Regions from separate parts of the Endozoicomonas sp. GU-1 genome, predicted to be linked through region 2. Evidence: predicted binding sites of a transcription regulator. Region 2 holds the regulator's gene; each other region holds the start of a gene.

Region 1 (6,503 bases), 590 kb from region 2:
TATTACGTTTGTCGAAGCAACCTGATGAGGTAGGTGATGCTACCATGTTTACGTATCGATTTCTTTGATTTCTGTCTATTGATTCTCGGTAAGTACTTATGATAGCTCGGAAAAGTTATCGTCTTTATGGTGCGCAGCACTTTTTATACTTCTTGCCACTGCCGCAGGGGCAGGGATCATTTCTGCCAGCGTTTTCTGTTTTGGCCAGTGCCATTTTGGGGTAGACAAAATACCAGTGCCCTTCTTTTTTAATAAAAGAAGAGCGTTCATGGTGAACTTGTTCAGGGCCTGAGAGTGACTCCCTGAACCAGGCCTTGAATTCAACCATGCCCGATTGATCCGCCGCTTGTCCTGCCTCTGTACCGACAATCTCGAGCCTTTGCCACAGCGTACCGTTTGATTGCTGGTAGACTTTCTGCTGTTTGATGGTTTCCTGTTGCCCGGGGTGTGTTGTGGCAACCAGATAGGGAATATTGCTCAGTGTGTAAGCCGTATAACGGGAGCGCATTAATGTTTCAGCTGTTGGGGCTGGCTTCCCTTGAATATAAGGCTTGCAACATTCGATGAATGTTTTTCCACAGCCACAGGGGCAATGTGAGGGGTTAATGGACATGGTAACTACCCGAAAACGGTATATGTAGCTGTTGACGTTTCTTTGCTGAATTTACAGCGAAACGTTAACAGGCTCTGACCTGTTGCCGCAAGAGCTGTAAAGGTAAAGGCTGTTAAGAACTTAATTGTTTGTTTTTCTGTCAGTAATTATTTCTAATCAATCTTATCGAAATCTATGGAGGTGTCTTATGCCAGCTATAGGCAAAATTTCCGGACAGTTTGAATCACCGGCCACAGGCCCCACCCGCAACCGTGCTGTTGGTCAATTTGAGGGAAGGGCGACCACTGAATCCAATGCCACAAGACAGACTGGAAATAACAGATCATTCGATCAAACACCCTCACTTAAAGATCGTTTAATCTATCCATTTTATGCCGCCAAAAATCGAATACTGCACATGGCGGGTATAGGTGCACAGGCTGGCGTTTATACGCCGATGTTCGCTGCAAGTGCTATCTGTGTTGGAGCCGGTGAAATTATTGGCAATACCGTTGGTAGATTAATTAAGAGTTTATTCTTTCCGAACTCTGATATACCACCGGGAGAAGTTGGTGCTTTACTGGGATTGTATACAGGGATTTTGCTATCCATTCCTGCCGCCGTTGTTCTTGGTGTGTTTACTACGACTGCTTTTGCTGTTGTTGGTCTGGCTGGCAGCGTGCTGGCTTCACCGTTTGATATCTATCATGGCATGACAATGGCTAATAAAGCAGACCTGAACCCAAAGCAAGTGCGGGTAATGGATATATGGGATGATATCAGAATGCCTGAACTCAGCCAGTTTGTTAACTGGGAATAGTGGGTGTCCTTTTTTTATGCTTTTCTGTCAGTATTTATAACCCTGTTGTTATGGGATCAGGGGATTAACCTGCTGTAAGATTTGATGCAGTACTTATTTCTCATCAATCTTATTGAAATCCATGGAGGGATCTCATGCAGGCTATAGGTAACATTACCGGGCAGTTTGATTCAACGGTCACAGGACCCATCCCCAACCGTACAGACGGTCAATTTGATGGAAGGACGACCACTGATTTCGATGCCACAAGACAGACTGAAAATAACCGATCATTTGATGAAAAGCCCTCACTTAAAGATCGCTTAATTTATCCATTTTATGCCGCCAAAAATCGGATTCTGAAACTGGGGGGTATAGGTGTACAAGCTGGGCTTTTTGCGCCGATAATCAGTGTCGGTGGTATTTGTGGTATAGCCGGTGACATTATTGGCAGTACCATTGGTCGATTAATTCAATGTTTATTTTTTCCGGACTCTGATGAATCTCCGGGTAAAACGGGTACTCTTATCGGATTTTATGTGGGCTCTTTGCTCGCCGTTCCTGCCAGTGTCGCACTTGGTGCGGTTGCTGCGGCTGCTTTTGCTGTTATTGGGCTGGTTGGCAGCGTGGTCTCTTTACCTGTCGACATCTATCGTGCCGCCACACAGGATAATAAAGCGGACCTGCACCCGGAACCGGTGCGGATAAAGGATATATTGAATGAGATCAAACACACTGAATTCAGTGACTATCTTGATTTTGAACATTCTGGTTTAATGCTTTTGGGAATATTGGGACTAATATTTATACCAGCTTAAAACCCGGGATAGTCAGGATTCTAAATAACGAAAGAAAAAAGACACCCATACATTTCCTGTCCCGGAAAATGGGTGTCTTTTTTACACTCTTTTTTTAAACTCCCGGATCGATCCGGGAACATTGGCTGATGAGCGGCCAGCCCCCCACCTGAAAGAATAAACAGTTTTGCTCCCGGTTGCCGTATCGTTTATTGAATAGAGTTTGTGGTATTCAACGCTGTGCAGTGTGCTGAAACAGGATACAATCAGACTATTTAACTACTCCACCAGAGCGATAGGCGTTGTGCTTGACGAACCCCAGAAGAGAGCCATCCAGAAAGCGTACAGTGCTTTTCTGGAGAGTAAAAAGCTAAAGGCCCGACCGGGGCAGAAGCAGATGATTGCCGAGATTGCCCGAGCGCTTGGAGATATTAACACCGACAGTGAAGGCCGCAGAATTTCCGACCCCTCCATTACCGTGATTGAAGCCGGTACGGGCACCGGAAAAACCGTGGGGTATGTGTTGCCTGCGGTGGTAATGGCTCAGGCTGCGAAAAAACGCCTGGTCATTGCCACGGCCACCGTGACCCTTCAGGAGCAGGTCATCAATAAAGATCTGCCGGACATTATTTTAAAAACCGGACTCAAGTTCTCTTACACCCTGGCCAAGGGGCGTGGGCGTTATGCCTGTCTGAGTAAGCTGGACCGGCTGCTTCAGGAAGAAGAAGCGACTGCCTCGTTAATGGATATGTTCGCCTACGATGATTACACCCTGGAAAACGATCAGTCCTCCCTGGCGCTATACCAGAGCATGCTGGAGGCATTTGCCGCTGCCAAATGGGAAGGTGACCGGGACAGCTGGCCTGATGCCCTGGAAGACCAGCAGTGGCGGACCATCACCACTGACCATGCCCAATGCAGCGGACGTCGCTGTGGTTATTTCCGGCAGTGCCCATTTTATAAAGCCCGGGGTGATCTTGAGCATGCCGATGTTGTGGTTGCCAACCACGACCTTGTGCTGGCGGATCTGGCGCTGGGCGGCGGTGCGATCCTTCCTGAGCCAAAGGATGCCATCTATGTGTTTGATGAAGGCCACCACCTGCCAGACAAAGCCATTGATCATTTTACCTGTCAGTCCAGAGTCAAGGGCACGGCCAGTTGGCTGGAGAAAGCCGGACGACATCTGCAGAAGATTCTGACCCAGCAGACCCTGCCGGGAGAACTGGGTGAATTGCTGGAGCGGATTCAGCCCGAGTTTGATGCCCTGGTCAATGCCCTGGGGCACACCCGGGAGATGCTGCACAGCATTGCCCGGTTTGAACCAAAAACACAATTTACCACCCAGGGGGAGAGTCAGGTCGCTTATTACCGCTTTCCCGAGGGCATTGTGCCTGAACCATTACGACAACAGGCGGAACGGTTGAAAGCCGGTTTCAGCAAGTGCAGCGGTATGCTGGAAAAGATAGCCAAAGCCCTGGACGATGCAATGGACGGCGATGTTCCTGGTATTGATCGCTGGCAGGCGGAACAGCTCTATCCTGAAATCGGTGGCATGCAGTCACGAATGGACAGCCATTTTCAACTCTGGCTGACCTACACCGGCAAAGATCCCGAGGGAGAGCCTCCCAGCGCACGCTGGTTGAAATGGAGCGAAGGTGCTTTTGGCGAAGAGCTGGAGGTTTTCAGCAGTCCGATCATGTCTTCCATGACCTTATGGCAGACGCTTTGGAATCCTGCTCATGCCGCCATTGTCACCTCGGCAACCCTGGCTGCCCTGGGGAGTTTTGGCCGGTTCCGGATGCGCTCCGGAGTGCCTGCTGAGTCTCGCTGTGTGGTAGTGCCCAGTCCATTTCTGCATGGTGAGGCGGCTTCTCTGGTGATACCGGCCATGGCCTCAGACCCACGGAATGCGGAAGATCATACCGCCGAGATTATCGAACTGCTACCAGAATTACTGTCCGGTGATGATCGCCCAAAAGGGATGCTGGTACTGTTCTCTTCCCGCCGACAGATGAAGGATGTGCACTTTGGTCTGGATGCCTGTTGGCAGGAGAAGATCCTGCTGCAGGATGACTATTCACGACAGGAGTTGTTGAAGAAGCACCGCCAGCAGATTGATGATGGCAAGGTCAGCATCCTGTTTGGTCTTGCCAGCCTGGCAGAAGGGATCGATTTACCCGGTCATTATTGTGAACACGTGATTATTGCCAAGATTCCTTTTGCAGTACCGGACGACCCTGTGGAGGCCGCACTCTCTGAGTGGCTGGAAGCCCAGGGGCGGAATCCATTTATGGAAATTACCGTGCCGGATGCGGCGATCCGACTGATACAGGCTTGTGGTCGTCTATTGCGGACGGAGCAGGATCGTGGTCGCATCACGATTATGGATCGACGGCTGGTTACCGCCAGGTATGGCCAGATGATCATGAACTCTCTGCCGCCGTTTAACCGGATTATTGAGCCAGCTGCGGCGGTTATGATGAGATAAAGGGCGATTTTGAAGGAGGCCACTGCTACCTGTCGGCAGCAGCGGCCGGATGAACCGATAAATTATCCTACAATAGAGACAGGATTTTGTTCCCGTTTCCTAACCGATCAGGTTCAATATTTATCGTTCGTAGTAAGCCACAACCCTGTCAGCAAGTGCTGACCGTTCACAGCCGGTTCCATTGGACGCCTCCAGAACAAAATTGTAAGCCTTTGCGACCATGTAGGGACTAAGGTAGGCAGCAACGCTGAATCCTGTGAAATACCCGATAGCGCCACCAACCGCTACACCAATATACTGACCTTCTGTTATCCGACCTCCTGTTAACTGACCTTCTGGTCCTTCTATCATCTCTCCTAACATCGCACCTGCGGCACCCAGAGTGAAACACCCGACGTGAGCGGCAACTTGCGTGATAATCACTGATGCACTGCCCACTGCAATCGCTGACAATGTGGCCAGCACACGCTCTGTTTTTCGGGTTTTCAGTAACGGCCCATCGTATCTGTTGTTTTGTTCCGATATCTGGGACCTTTTATCAGGGTACATATCAATAGAAACATCTTTGCCAGAATGCCTGGCTTTAGTTTCTTCAGGTAAACTGATTACAGTTGACGGATTGTATCGGTTGGCGAAATAAGATCCGGTGGTTTCGTTAGGATTCATATAACAGCTCAATTTAAGTAGATTGATGAATTTGTCTCAGAATAAATCATTTTACTCAGTCCGGGAAAAGGTCGCCATCGACTGCGAGCAAATCAAAAGCGGTTTCAGCTTTTCGGGTAGCACCAGCAGAAATATGGATATTGTTTTGGGACAGTTTCTAAAAGCAATAAGCTATTGAGATAAATTACTTTTCAATAACATGATGGTTAGAATTGATAACGTCCAGCGAATATAATAAGGGATCAGTTTGAACGCAACAGATTTAATTAATAAAAAGAAAATTTAAAAAACAGAGCATAAAAAAACGCTGCGGCGGTGACAGCGATTTTTATTAACAGTTTAGATTGTATTGGGTTTATGCCCTTGATGTTGAAGTTGACCCCTCATAATGGGCCACAACTCTATCGGCAAGATTGGACCTTTCAAAGCCATTGCCATTTGTCGCCTCCAGAACCAGGTTGTAAGTCTTTGCTATAAAATAGGGGATAAAGTAGGCCATCACGGCATATCCTGCGAAAGCCCCAACAGAGAAACCGATCACGCTACCAAGAAACATACCATAAGGCCCTCCTACCACCCCAATCGCGGTACCAATGCCACCCAAAATGCCACCCGCTACGGAAGCGATAGTCGGGGCGATGAATAACACTGATGCAACGCCCATCGCGATCGCTGACAATGTGGCCAGGGTACGCTTGGTTTTTCGGTTATGCAGTGGCCGCCCCTCGTACACGTTGCCTCTTTCAGGTATTTGGGGGCTTTCATAGTAGTGCGTAGCGATAGTTACTCTTTTGCCAGAAAGGTCGGCTTTAGTGGTTCCGGAATTGACTTCAGGTTGCCTGGCAGGTTGGCCTGTTAAATACTGACTGCCTCCAACAGAATTCATATTTCACCTCCATATGTACAGATTGACCAGCGATGTTTCATTAAATGTAAACTGTTACAAGTCATACTCGTACTTGTTGTTATTGATTGTATTAATATTAACAAGCTGTTCAATAACATGATTGTTAGAATTACTATCATCTATCGGGTGCAATGAGGAATCGGGTTGAAACAAGGCTGATAAAATGAATAAGACGTACCAACAAAAAGAAAATAAAAAAAGCGGTGCATAAAAAAATGGCTGCTGTGATTGCAGCCATTTTTATATTGCCAATG
Region 2 (6,503 bases):
GACGTTAAAGCCTGATGATCTGTCTGGAATGGAGCGGGATGCGGAACGTTTGTACGATTTGATCTGGCGTCAGTTCGTTGCCTGTCAGATGACGCCTGCGGAGTATCTCAGTACATCTCTGGTCGTCGACGTTAACGGCTATCAGCTCAAAGCCAGGGGACGGACATTGAAGTTTGATGGCTATACCCGGGTGCAAAAGCCTCTGGCCAGAAAAGGCGAAGATGTGATTCTGCCGGATCTGCAAAAAGGGGTAGCCCTGACCCTGGAAAAGCTGGACCCCAAACAGCTGTTCACCCGGCCACCGGCCCGTTTCAGCGAGGCGGCACTGGTCAAGGAGTTGGAGAAACAGGGTATTGGTCGGCCGTCGACCTATGCGTCGATTATTTCCACCATTCAGGACCGTGGTTACGTTTCAGTGAAGAATCGCCGCTTTTATGCGGAAAAAATGGGCGACATTGTCACTGATCGTCTGAATGAGTCGTTCAATGAGCTTATGGACTTTCACTTCACGGCAAGAATGGAAGAGAAACTCGATGATATTGCTGAAGGTGAAAAAAACTGGAAGCAGGTTCTGGATGATTTTTATTCCGACTTTACCCTTCAGTTAACCCAGGCTGAAGGAGGGATGCGCGCAAATGAACCCTCCCTGACCGATATAGAGTGTCCTACCTGCCATCGCCCCATGATGATTCGCACGGCATCGACCGGGGTGTTTCTGGGGTGTTCCGGTTATGCACTGCCCCCGAAGGAGCGCTGTAAAACGACGATTAACCTGGTTCCCGGTGAAGAGGTGGAAGACGCCGATGATGAATACGCCGAGGTTAATGCCCTGCGAGCCATGCGTCGTTGTCCCAAGTGCTCTACCGCGATGGAAAGCTACCTGATTGATGAGCAGAGAAAGTTACACGTCTGTGGCAATAACCCGGATTGTTCCGGCTTTGAGGTGGAGAAGGGGAGTTACAAATTAAAAGGTTATGATGGCCCCGTACTTGACTGTGATAAGTGCGGCAGTGAAATGCAGTTGAAAACCGGGCGCTTCGGCAAGTATTTTGGTTGTACCAACAGTGACTGCAAGAACACCAGAAAGTTGCTGAAAAGTGGTGAGCCCGCTCCTCCCAAAATGGAGCCGGTGCCGATGCCTGAGTTAAAGTGCGTCAAGGTTGATGACCATTATGTGCTCAGGGATGGCGCGTCAGGTTTGTTTCTTGCGGCCAGTCAATTTCCCAAGACAGAGAGACCCGCGCTCCGCTGGTGGCGGAGCTATTGCCCCATCAGGCCATGATCGACCCTAAATACGGTTACCTGATGGATGCTCCCCGTCAGGATCCTGATGGCAACCCGGCAATTATTCGTTACAGCCGCAAGACCAAACAGCAGTACGTTATGTCCGAGCTTGATGGTAAGGCAACGGGTTGGAGTGCGGTATTTGAAGATGGCCGCTGGCATGAAAAGCAGTCTAAAAAGCGGCAATCCAGTTAGATTTATCTCAAACCCCAGGTTCGTGAGACAGGGCTATTAAGCCCTGTTGTATTATGGCTGTTATAAACTTTGAGCTCGACAAAGCACAAGTTGTTCCCGAAAGATTGATGGAGTTGGTTATGACAAACAATTGGCAGGGATATACCAATAAAATGCTCTTTCACGCCCGTTTGTTGCTGGATGCCTGGGAAGATGCTGATGATCTTGCCAAGCCGGCATTTCGTGAGGCCTGTTTGAATGCAATGGTTCAGGCTTACCGCTCGTTACTGGCGGAAATTATGACGAATTACCGTTTGCCGGTAAATCAGCTACCCTCTCTTGATGAGGCAATGAACAGTGTTCATCATAAGGGTGAAGTGTCTACTGAGTTGCAGTACATTGAGCGTCTTGAGCAACATGATTCCTGGCTGTCGGCGTTATTAAAAAGTCATCAGGACTGTGCCATGCCTATACAGCGCAAAAGTGTTGAGCGGAATGAAATTCCTCTGTTTAATGCCAATAGTGTGCGGTTTGATCAGTCAGAAGGCTTTCTTTCTGTGCTTGAGTCCTTGAAGGAGCTGGTTACCTACAGTCGGAACTTCAGCCTGGAGTGGTAGGTTTCTGGTGTTTTCAGCGTTGTTCATTGCCAGCTATATTCAGCTGTTGAGGGCTGATATCTTGAAAGCCTCTGCTGGCTAATGCACAATGCTTCACTGCTAATCCTAAAATCCCGGTGTCACTATTTATGTCAGCGTCGTTTCTTGAAATTGTTGAACTGCCTTCCGGAGAAATTGTTTTGCGTCGCAGTGATGAGGAGAACGCTGAGCCTCTGGTTACCATGTCATTCTCCCGGGAGTTGCTGGACTTTCTCCAGGGAGATCAGGTGGAGGTAGCCAAGGCTATGCTGGATACCTGCATAGAAGAAGTCGGGCGTAAAACAGAAGCTGACGCTGGAGAGTACATCCCTGAAAACCGGGTTCTTCATTAACCGTCATACAAACCCTCCAGTTATCCTCTGTTCCTGATTGCCAGTCCCTGACATCGACCTGAGCGAGCGGCGGTCTCGAGTTCAGAGAGTGTGATGCTATCCATCTGCTCAATCCAGCTGACCACGGTGTGGCTGGTGCCTGAGGCCAGTGCCTTGCGAGTCAGTTTCAGTGGGTCTGCCACTGCGGAAGGGTTGAGAACCTGAAGGCGCTGCCTGCTGATGCCCGATGACTTCAGCCAGTTTATGGTGCTTTTTGCCTGTTCACTGGACAGTATCAGGGTAAGCCAGCGTTGATCCTGATCGTTAGCCAGCTCATACAGAACAGTCTTCAGAAAGCGTCCTGATTGCCAGGGCGGGCCTGAGAGAATCAGCTCATCAATAAAGCTGACAGGTTCACTGTCAATGCAGGGAGCGTTACCGTTCTGACTGGATGATGGTGTTAATGCTTGCATGTCAGGTCCTCTACATCAGAGATCGTCAGGGTCTAGGAGGCTGTCCGAGAATAGACTGCCCTGCTGCGGTGGCAGCAAATTGGTCTAAAAAGTCGTAAATTTTTAGTAAATAGAACCACTATTCACTAAAAATTTCCGACTTTTTATCCTCAATTTTCTGCCATCCTCGCTACGGGCGCTATTCTCGGACAGCCTCCTAGTGCAGCTAAGCGCTGTTACCCATACCGTTCGTCCTGAGCTTGTTGAAGGACCCATAGGGCCTAAAGGCGGAAACTCCGGACTCTGATAGATCGTGCCAAGCACCCTTCGACTCCGCTCAGGGTGAACGTGGTTTACGGGTAATAACGCTTAGCCGCACTAGTTCCTGATAACGCCCACGCTCAGTCCTTCGATAGCAAAGGTATCAACGCTGAGGTCTACTTCGATTGTCTTGAATTCTTTGTTTTCCGGGTGCAGGTAAATTCTGTTTTTAACCTGTTCAAAACGTTTGACCGTTACTTCGTCGTCAATTCTGGCAACGACAATCTGGCCATTGGCTGCGGTTGATGTTTTATGGACAGCCAGAAGGTCCCCGTCAAGAATACCGATATCCTTCATGCTCATCCCTTTTACCCGAAGCATGAAGTCTGCTTTGGGGGAAAAGAAACCGGGGTTGATGGACAGGTGGTCTTCAATATGTTCCTGGGCAAGAATGGGGCTTCCTGCAGCAACCTGTCCTACAATAGGCAGGCCGGAAGATTCGGTGCCGGGGATTCGGATACCTCTTGAGGTGCCGGGGGTGATCTCGAGAGCTCCCTTGCGGGCAAGGGCTCTGAGATGCTCTTCTGCTGCATTGGGTGATCGGAACCCGAAGGTCTGTGCGATTTCTGCACGAGTGGGGGGGAAACCGGTCTCTTCTATATGAGATTTGATCAGTTCAAGAATCTCAGTCTGGCGCTTGGTCAATTTATACATGATTAAATCTGTGTTTTTATACAGTACATGTAATTATATACAGTATTTTGCTGACTGCAACCACCCCTGTCTTATTAATCTAACTTGATGTTTCAGTTAGCAAACGTTAGTTTTAAACAAGTGTTTACATTGGAGGTTTTACAGACATGTCACAGTCAGCGACAGTAGACAGGATTCTGGACGCTGCCGAGAAGTTATTTGCTGAGCATGGGTTCGCAGAGACCTCGTTGCGTTCAATTACCAGTCAGGCGGGTGTTAACCTGGCCGCTGTTAATTACCACTTCGGCTCCAAAAAATCCCTGATCCAGGCAGTCTTTTCCCGTTTTCTTGATCCTTTTGTCAGCAATCTTTCCGGGGCTCTTGTGCGATATCAGGATAATAATGACGTTATTGATCTGGAAGAAATACTTCATTTACTGGTGGATCAGATCATGGCGGTTAAACCCCGCAGCCCTGAAGATCTCTCTGTTTGTATGAGGATGATTGGCCTGGCCTACACACAGGGCCAGGGGCATCTGAAGAAATATTTGCGCGACGTCTACGGGGAAGTATTCCAGGCTTATCTGGAGTTGCTGGTAAAAGCGTGTCCTGAGTTGCCATTGAATGACCTGTTCTGGCGCGTCTATTTTATTCTGGGTTCCGCGGTGTTTACCCTTTCAGGAGCGGATGCACTGAGGGCTATTGCGGAAAGCGATTATGGGGTCAGGACTGAACTGGAAGATATCATGAGAAAGATGGTGCCTTTCATGGCGGCAGGTCTCAGATCACACACCTGACGGATCATTTAACCATACAGAGCTTGATTTACCGATGCATCTTACTGTTCATATTGCCAGTCAGGCGATGGTGCTGCATGAGAAGGACGGCAAGCGCCGTGTTTATTCTGTGTCTACTGCCAGCAAGGGAGTCGGGCAGCAGGAAGGGAGCTGGCAAACACCTCTTGGTCAGCATGTTATCCGGGCGAAAATTGGTGCCGGTCTGCCGGCTAATTCAGTATTTGTCGGGCGTCGCTTTACCGGTGAGATTTATTCCCCCGGGCTTTGTCAGCAGTACCCTGAAAGAAAGGACTGGATATTAACCAGAATTTTATGGCTCAGTGGCCTGGAGCCCGGATATAACCGGCTGGGTAATGTTGATACCATGCGTCGCTATATCTATATCCACGGTTCGCCGGATACGGCAGTGATGGGAGAACCCGGCTCGCGGGGATGTATCCGGATGCATGGGGAAGATATTATCGATCTGTTTGACCGTGTAGATACCGGTACCAGGATCGATATACAGCTTAGCTGATACCGTTTTTTTTAGAGGATAGAGTCGTGCCAACAGGCCTGAACCGTGGTGTTCTTTTGATTGATCTCGAGGGAGTGCAGCTGACCGCCGAAGAACACCAGCTGCTTGCCCTGCCCGGTGTTGCGGGTATTGTCCTTTTTTCCAGGAACTATCAGAGTCGGGAACAGTTAATTGCCCTGGTTCGTTCTGTCCGGAATGTTCGTCGGGATCTGTTAATTTGTGTGGATCAGGAAGGTGGGCGTGTGCAACGTTTCAGGGACGGATTTACCCGTCTACCCCCGGCGCAGGCTTATGGGGTATTTGACCCGGATCAGCAGTATCAGATGGCTTATCAGTCAGGCTGGCTAATGGCCTCTGAGTTGCTGGCCTGCGGGATAGATCTTTGCCTGGGGCCTGTGCTGGATATTGATCATGGTAAAACGCCGATCGTGGGGGGATCGGGCTTTTGGGCGTTCGATTGAGCAGGTGAATCACCTGGCCTCATTGTGGATTGATGGGGTTCATGAAGCGGGAATGTCCGTGGTGATCAAGCACTTTCCGGGCCATGGGAATGTGGATGCTGATTCCCACGTAAGCCTTCCCCAGGATGATCGTACTTTTGATGAGATCTGCCAGTCGGACCTGGAGCCTTTCCGGGTAATGATGCAAAAGGGGGTTGAGGCATTAATGCCGGCCCATATCCTGTTTCCCGCTATTGACCGGCATCCGGTGGGTTATTCTTCAGAGTGGCTGCAAGGGGTGTTACGCAACCAGCTGTCATTTGAGGGGCTGGTTATCAGCGATTGCCTGTCGATGGAGGGAGCGGCGAAAACCGGCAGTTATCCTGCCAGGGCCAGGGCAGCCCTGGATGCTGGTTGTGATCTCCTGATTATCTGTAATCGTCAGGGGGTTCGGGAGGTTCTGGCTGAGATAGATGGCCCAGGGTTGCAGGGTGTCGGTCCGGATGGTTTGATGCCTGACTCATACACTGACTGGGCGTCTCTTGAACAGTCAGAGCGCTACAGGACAGCGCGTAAAATGCTGACAGAAGCCTTGGAGGCTGTCCGAGAATAGACTGCCCTACTGCGGTGGCAGCAAATTGGTCTAAAAATTCCGTTTTGTTCGGCAAATAGCCCCGCTATTCACCTCACAAAACGAAATTTTTATCCTCAATTTTCTGCCATCCTCGCTATGGGCGCTATTCTCGGACAGCCTCCTTGGAGGCTGACCGAGAATAGACTGATTTTAATGGTGCCATGGCCATCACCGTCCGGTAATTCAGGGTAACTTTCTTTCTAAGCTGTCGTACTGGTTTATAGTTATAAATCCGGTGCGACTATTACGCTTTCTCTTCAGCCCGTATTCATACCAATTCCACC
Region 3 (6,503 bases), 2.0 Mb from region 2:
TTCTTTACAGTAATAACTGAGGATGATGTTCTTCAGGAGTGGTATCAGCAGTGATTACTGCTGATTACTACCGGGTACCAGGTCACCTTGAATGGAATGGAGTTGATCGTTTACGAAAAACAGCGTAACCGTCTTCTGCTCACGGCTCTTACCACCGGGCTGCAAGCTGTAGATGTAATCCCAGCGATTGCTGTTAAACGTATCCTCGATCAATGGCGTACCCATGACATACTGAACCTGGGCTCGGGTCATGCCAGGACGGAGCTGGTCAACCATCTCCCGGGTAATGACATTTCCCTGCTGAATATCAATTTTATAGGCACCGGGGAAACTGATAAGCTTCGAACCACTGTCCGTGGAGCTGGCGCACCCTGTCAGAAGGGTGGCTGAGAAAAGTGCGGCGGCCAGGGCGATCGTGGTTTTTGGCATCGGTTTCAGACTTCCACTATCTTGCTCAAAAATGACTAGCAGCCTGCTCGCAGAGCAAAATGAAAAAGCTGCACGAAAATGTGATAATAGCAGGATTATCTTGCAAAGGGTTAGGGAAACGTGTTGGAAAATCAAGAGTTACGCAAAGCAGGACTAAAAGTCACCCTGCCTCGTGTGAAGATTCTGCAGATCCTTGAAGGTGCCGAAGAGAAGCATATGTCGGCGGAAGATGTCTACAAGGCTCTGCTTGAAGCTGAAGAGGATGTGGGTTTGGCCACCGTCTACCGGGTACTGACCCAGTTTGAGAGTGCCGGTTTAGTGGTTCGCCATAACTTTGATGGCGGTCATTCCGTGTTTGAGCTGGCCCGCGGGGGGCACCATGATCATATGGTTTGCATGGAGAGCGGAGACGTTATCGAGTTTATTGACGAAGAAATCGAGAAACGTCAGTACGCCATTGCTGAAAAGCACGGCTTTGAAATTGTGGATCACAATCTGGTGATCTATGTACGTCCAAAGAAGAAAAAATAAGCAGCATTAAAAAGAAAAAAACAAGAGTTAACCTCTAACCTGTGAGATCACTTGCCCCCTCTGCTTCTGTCGAGGGGGATCATTATTTTTTATTTTCTTCAATTGGTTAGTGAAATTAATCAGAACGGATAGATCAACATCCGTTTCGTAATCGATCCCTTAATTTTTGTGCCAAACCTGATAGTTAAACGTAACTATCCAATCAAAAACTCCGTCAAGAGCAAAACGATGGAACTAACATAATAAAAAAATGTCTATAAAGAGACTTTCAAACAAAAGGAATCAAACAAATGGAAATAAGAGCCAAAATCGGTCAACTTGTCCGCTTACGAGCCGGTGGTCCCGTACTGTGTGTTACGTGCGAATACCCTATGGCTGATGGATCTTATAGCTATACCTGCCAGTGGTTTGAAGATGACAGACTGAGAGATTACACCTTTCCAATCGTAGCCCTTGAACCGGTGGAAGGTGAGTTTGAAGCCAGTATTAAGGGTCAGCCCGGCACCGCAGTGGAAGAAGTAGAAGTAGAAGTAGAAGTAGAAACAGAAGCGGAAATAGAAACAGAAGATGGCGATAAGGGTAAAAACTATCACTAATACTCATTCAAGAATAAACGATGGAACTAATATGATTAAACAATGTCTATTAAAAAAACTATCAAACTTGCATAAGGATTCAAAGATATGGAAATAAGAGCAAAAATCGGTCAACTCGTCCGCCTGAGAGCCGGTGGCCCGGTACTATGCGTTACCTATGAATACCCGATGGAGGATGGTACTTATAGTTACTGCTGCGAGTGGTTCGAATATGAAAAACTCAGACACTCAACCTTTCCAATCGTAGCCCTTGAGCCCGTGGAAGGTGATTTTGAAATTGATATTGAGGTTCAGCTCGACCCTGAAGCAAAGACAAAGGCTGATGCAGAGACAGAACCAGAACCAGAACCAGAATCAGAATCAGATAATGAAGCAGACAAAAAAGGTGACAAACCAGGTAAAAATTTTCATTAACTCCGCCACGTCCAGACCGGTGAGGTTGCTTTAATTCATTTAAAGCAACTTTATCGGAAGCATTTATACGGCTTGCACCTGAGCCTGAAACAGCATCTCCTGGGCATGACTCAATGTGGGTGCAGTCAGCTCAACGCCCCCCAGCATTCGGGCAATTTCGTGTACGCGATGTTCACCATCCAGCTCAAGAATACGGGTGCTGGAAGCCTTACGACTGACTTTCTTACTGACGTGCAGATGCTGATGGGCCTGGGATGCCACCTGAGGCTGATGGGTAACACACAGCACCTGCCCTTTTTTGCCCACTTCTCTTAACATACTGCCCACAATTTCTGCTGTGCCGCCGCCAATACCGACATCCACCTCATCAAACACCAGCGTTGGCGTTGACGCGGTTTGCGCAATAATTACCTGAATGGCCAGACTGATACGGGAAAGCTCTCCACCGGAAGCCACTTTGGCCAGGGCGCGCGGAGGTTGCCCCGGGTTGGTGGTCACCAGAAACTCGATGAATTCAAAACCCTGAGAGGCAACCGTGCGATCAGGAATGTCTGTCAGTTCGACACAGAACTTACCCTTGGGCATACCCAGCAAGGCAATGCGCTCAGACACCTGTTTTTCCAGTTTTCGTGCAGCGGCCCTGCGTCTGGCAGACAGTTTTTCGGCTAACTGATTGTGTTTTTTCTGCAGCTGTTCCAGAGACAGTTCCAGGTCGGCGACCTGTTCATCATGACACTGAACTTTTTCCAGCTCTTCGCTGATCTGCTGTTGTTTTTCCAGCAACGCTTCTGGCTGGATACGGTGTTTGCGGGCCAGATCAAAAATAGCACTGAGCCGGTCTTCGATTTCCCGGGCCCTTTGCGGATCGGCATCAAAGTGATCAATAAAATGATTCAGCTCGCCAACCGCTTCTTCCACCTGAATCTGCGCGGATGACAGCATCTCCAGAGAGTTATTGATGGCGGCATGCTCAACCTGCAGTTCACTGAGGCGGTGCAGGCAGAAAGAGAGCTGCTGCAGCAAATTATCACCATCATCACTGGTACAAACCCGGGTGATCTGATGGCAGGCTGATAAGGTTGCACCGGCCTGGGATTGCTGGCGATGCTCCTGCTCTAACTGCTCAACCTCCCCGGGCTGAAGGTTTAACTGCTCCAACTCATGCAACTGATAACTCAGCAATTGCACCCGCTCTTCCCGGTCCTGCTGATCGGACAATAAAGTGTGCAATTGTGCACTGGTCTGGCGGTAATCTGCGGCCATATCCGCTACTTCCCGGGACAGAGCCAGCGAGCCGGAAAACTCATCCAGCAGCTCAGCGTGATTGCTCTTTTTCAACAATGATTGGTGGGCATGCTGACTGTGAATATCGATTAACAGCTCCCCCAGCCCCTTCAACTCGGCAAGTGTGACCGGGATACCATTGATATAGCCCCGAGAGCGACCTTCACGGGTCACCACCCGGCGCAGAATACATTCGCTCGCCGAGGACTCGGAACCGCCAGCATGCTCACTGTCATAATCTCGCTCCTGCAACCACTCTATTGCGGCAGGTATGCGCTGAAGATCAAAGCAGGCGCGGATATCGGCCCGATCAGCACCGTCGCGCACACAGTCGCTGCCCGCCCGGCCTCCCAGGGCCAGCCCGAGGGCATCCAGCATAATGGATTTACCAGCACCGGTTTCCCCGGTGATGGCGGTCATCCCGGGATTGATGTCCAGGTTAAGGTGGTCAACGATGGCATAGTTGCTGATGGAAATTTGGTTCAGCATGGCAGCTCTCACGATCCCAATTGCATATCGGGTTACTGTTTATTTATACAGTAAACTTAAAACCCGAATTGGTAAAGCAAATTTCCCCTTGAATAAGCTGCCATGAACCCCATATTAGGCTATCACTTAATATTTACTTTTGCCGGGGCCCTACGGAAGCACTACGGCCCATAACACGAAGACACGTTCCAGCCAGCACTTCAGGCTGGATTGACATCCGGAGAAACGTTGGAATGACTGTAGAAAACACCAAAGCAGAAGATCAGGCCGAGCAACCTGAAGCCAACGAAACTGAAATTTCTGCTGACGCTGAAGCAGCCGTTGACCCGATTCTGGAAGAAGCAGCTGATTCAGAAGATCAGGCCGAAGAGCAGGCCAACGACGATAGCGCCAAACGCATTGAAGAGCTCGAAGAGCAGCTTGCCCAGGCTAAAGACCAGGCGCTGCGCGCTCATGCCGAAGCCATGAACACCAAGCGCCGCGCCGAGCAGGACGTCGAAAAAGCGCACAAATTTGCCCTGGAGAAGTTCGTCAACGAACTGATCCCTGTGGTCGAGAGTCTGGAAAAAGGGATTGAAAGCGCAGAACAGGGTGAAGGTCAGCACGAGACCATGCTCGAAGGCATGCGCCTAACCCACAAACAGCTGCTGGATGCCCTGGCAAAATTCAGTGTTGAGCAGGTCAACCCTGAAGGCCAGCCGTTCGACCCGAACTTCCATCAGGCCATCTCCATGGTGCCCAACCCGGATATGGAACCCAACACCGTGATGAATGTCTTCCAAAAAGGCTACACATTGCACGGTCGAGTTATCCGCCCGGCCATGGTGGTGGTTTCCAAAGCGGCTTAACCAAAGAGGGGCTCCGGGAGGCTGATCGAGAATCTTGCAAGAGCCCCTTGAAAAAGCAAAGACCGCTCCCATATAGCAAACCAAGATCGTGGTAATCACCACCTAAACGCTGTTTCACCAGACTCAACATCGGTTGAAAGCATTGGGCAGCGAACAAAGATTTCAAAGTTTTCCGCCCTGATTACGGGCAATGGAGAGACTCAAAATGAGTAAAGGCAGAATTATTGGTATTGACCTGGGTACCACCAACTCCTGTGTGGCTATCCTGGACGGCGATAAATCCAAAGTCATCGAAAACGCCGAAGGCGCACGTACTACGCCTTCCATCATCGCCTACACCGACGACGGCGAGATTCTGGTAGGCCAGCCAGCCAAGCGCCAGGCGGTTACCAACCCAGACAATACCCTGTTTGCCATCAAGCGTCTGATCGGCCGTCGCTTCAAAGACGACGTTGTTCAGAAAGACATCAAGATGGTGCCGTACAAAATTGTCGAAGCAGAAAACGGCGATGCATGGGTTGAAGTTAAGGGCGACAAGAAAGCACCACCACAGATTTCTGCCGAAATCCTGAAGAAGATGAAGAAAACCGCTGAAGACTATCTGGGCGAACCAGTGACTGAAGCGGTTATTACCGTTCCTGCCTACTTCAACGATTCCCAGCGTCAGGCTACCAAAGACGCAGGCCGTATCGCGGGTCTGGAGGTCAAGCGGATCATCAACGAGCCAACCGCTGCGGCGCTGGCTTACGGCATGGACAAGAAAAAGGCGACCAGACCATCGCCGTTTATGACCTGGGTGGCGGTACTTTCGACGTATCCATCATCGAGATCGCTGACGTAGACGGCGAGCACCAGTTTGAAGTACTGGCCACCAACGGTGACACCTTCCTGGGTGGTGAAGACTTCGACCTGCGCCTGATCGAATACCTTGCCGACGAATTCAAGAAAGACCAGGGCATCGACCTGAAAGGCGACCCACTGGCCATGCAGCGTCTGAAAGAAGCCGCTGAGAAAGCCAAGATTGAACTGTCTTCTACTCAGCAGACAGACGTCAACCTGCCGTACATCACTGCCGACGCCACCGGTCCCAAGCACCTGAACGTTAAAGTCAGCCGTGCCAAGCTGGAATCCCTGGTAGAAGACCTGGTTGCCCGTTCTCTGGAGCCATGCCGCATCGCGGTCAAGGACTCTGACCTGGATCTGTCTGACATCGACGAAGTTATCCTGGTGGGTGGTCAGACCCGTATGCCACTGGTTCAGCAGAAAGTGGCCGAGTTCTTTGGTAAAGAGCCGCGCAAGGACGTTAACCCTGACGAAGCGGTAGCCATGGGTGCTTCCATCCAGGCTGCGGTTCTGGCCGGTGACGTTAAAGACGTTCTGCTGCTGGACGTTACTCCGCTGACCCTGGGTATCGAAACCATGGGCGGCGTAATGACGCCACTGATCGAAAAGAACACCACCATCCCAACCAAAAAGTCCCAGGTGTTCTCTACGGCCGACGACAACCAGGGCGCAGTCACCATTCACGTGCTGCAAGGTGAGCGCAAGCAGGCGACTCACAACAAATCCCTGGGCCGTTTCGACCTGGCAGACATTCCGCCCGCACCTCGTGGCATGCCACAAATCGAAGTCAGTTTCGACCTGGATGCCAACGGTATTCTGAATGTTTCTGCAAAAGACAAGGCAACTGGCAAAGAACAGTCTATTGTGATCAAGGCATCTTCCGGTCTGTCGGACGAAGAGATCGATCAAATGGTCAAGGATGCTGAAGCCAACGCAGCAGACGACAAGAAGTTCGAAGAGCTGGCGGCGGCCCGTAACCAGGCTGACAGTCTGGCGCACGCAACCCGCAAGACGCTGGAAGAAGCCGGTGACAAGGCCACTGAAGAAGAGAAGGTGGCCATCACCAAGG

What was found. Region 2 encodes LexA, which represses DNA repair genes until DNA is damaged. Its sites were predicted from a motif close to TACTGTNTANNTANACAGTA; they were not measured.
Region 1: the regulator LexA is predicted to act here: its motif matches at 2,356-2,375, upstream of dinG (ATP-dependent DNA helicase DinG).
Region 3: the regulator LexA is predicted to act here: its motif matches at 3,777-3,796, upstream of recN (DNA repair protein RecN).

The regions. Positions count from the first base shown of each region.
Region 1 covers NZ_CP114771.1:5,998,865-6,005,367, forward strand. Annotated here, with positions in the region: gene O3276_RS25105 (YchJ family protein) at 125-613, opposite strand; gene O3276_RS25110 (hypothetical protein) at 738-1,412, shown strand; gene O3276_RS25115 (hypothetical protein) at 1,547-2,209, shown strand; gene dinG (ATP-dependent DNA helicase DinG) at 2,436-4,676, shown strand; gene O3276_RS25125 (hypothetical protein) at 4,797-5,342, opposite strand; gene O3276_RS25130 (hypothetical protein) at 5,698-6,228, opposite strand.
Region 2 covers NZ_CP114771.1:504,561-511,063, forward strand. Annotated here, with positions in the region: partial or broken gene topA (type I DNA topoisomerase) at 1-1,479, shown strand, start outside; gene O3276_RS02315 (DUF6586 family protein) at 1,599-2,075, shown strand; gene O3276_RS02320 (hypothetical protein) at 2,204-2,446, shown strand; gene O3276_RS02325 (SulA-like leucine-rich domain-containing protein) at 2,467-2,898, opposite strand; gene lexA (transcriptional repressor LexA) at 3,256-3,852, opposite strand; gene O3276_RS02335 (TetR/AcrR family transcriptional regulator) at 3,999-4,628, shown strand; gene O3276_RS02340 (L,D-transpeptidase) at 4,663-5,145, shown strand; gene O3276_RS02345 (glycoside hydrolase family 3 N-terminal domain-containing protein) at 5,172-5,606, shown strand; gene nagZ (beta-N-acetylhexosaminidase) at 5,557-6,198, shown strand.
Region 3 covers NZ_CP114771.1:2,464,965-2,471,467, forward strand. Annotated here, with positions in the region: gene O3276_RS10135 (RnfH family protein) at 1-13, shown strand, start outside; gene O3276_RS10140 (outer membrane protein assembly factor BamE) at 55-429, opposite strand; gene fur (ferric iron uptake transcriptional regulator) at 553-960, shown strand; gene O3276_RS10150 (DUF2158 domain-containing protein) at 1,251-1,556, shown strand; gene O3276_RS10155 (DUF2158 domain-containing protein) at 1,644-1,970, shown strand; gene recN (DNA repair protein RecN) at 2,034-3,743, opposite strand; gene grpE (nucleotide exchange factor GrpE) at 3,977-4,591, shown strand; partial or broken gene dnaK (molecular chaperone DnaK) at 4,797-6,503, shown strand, end outside.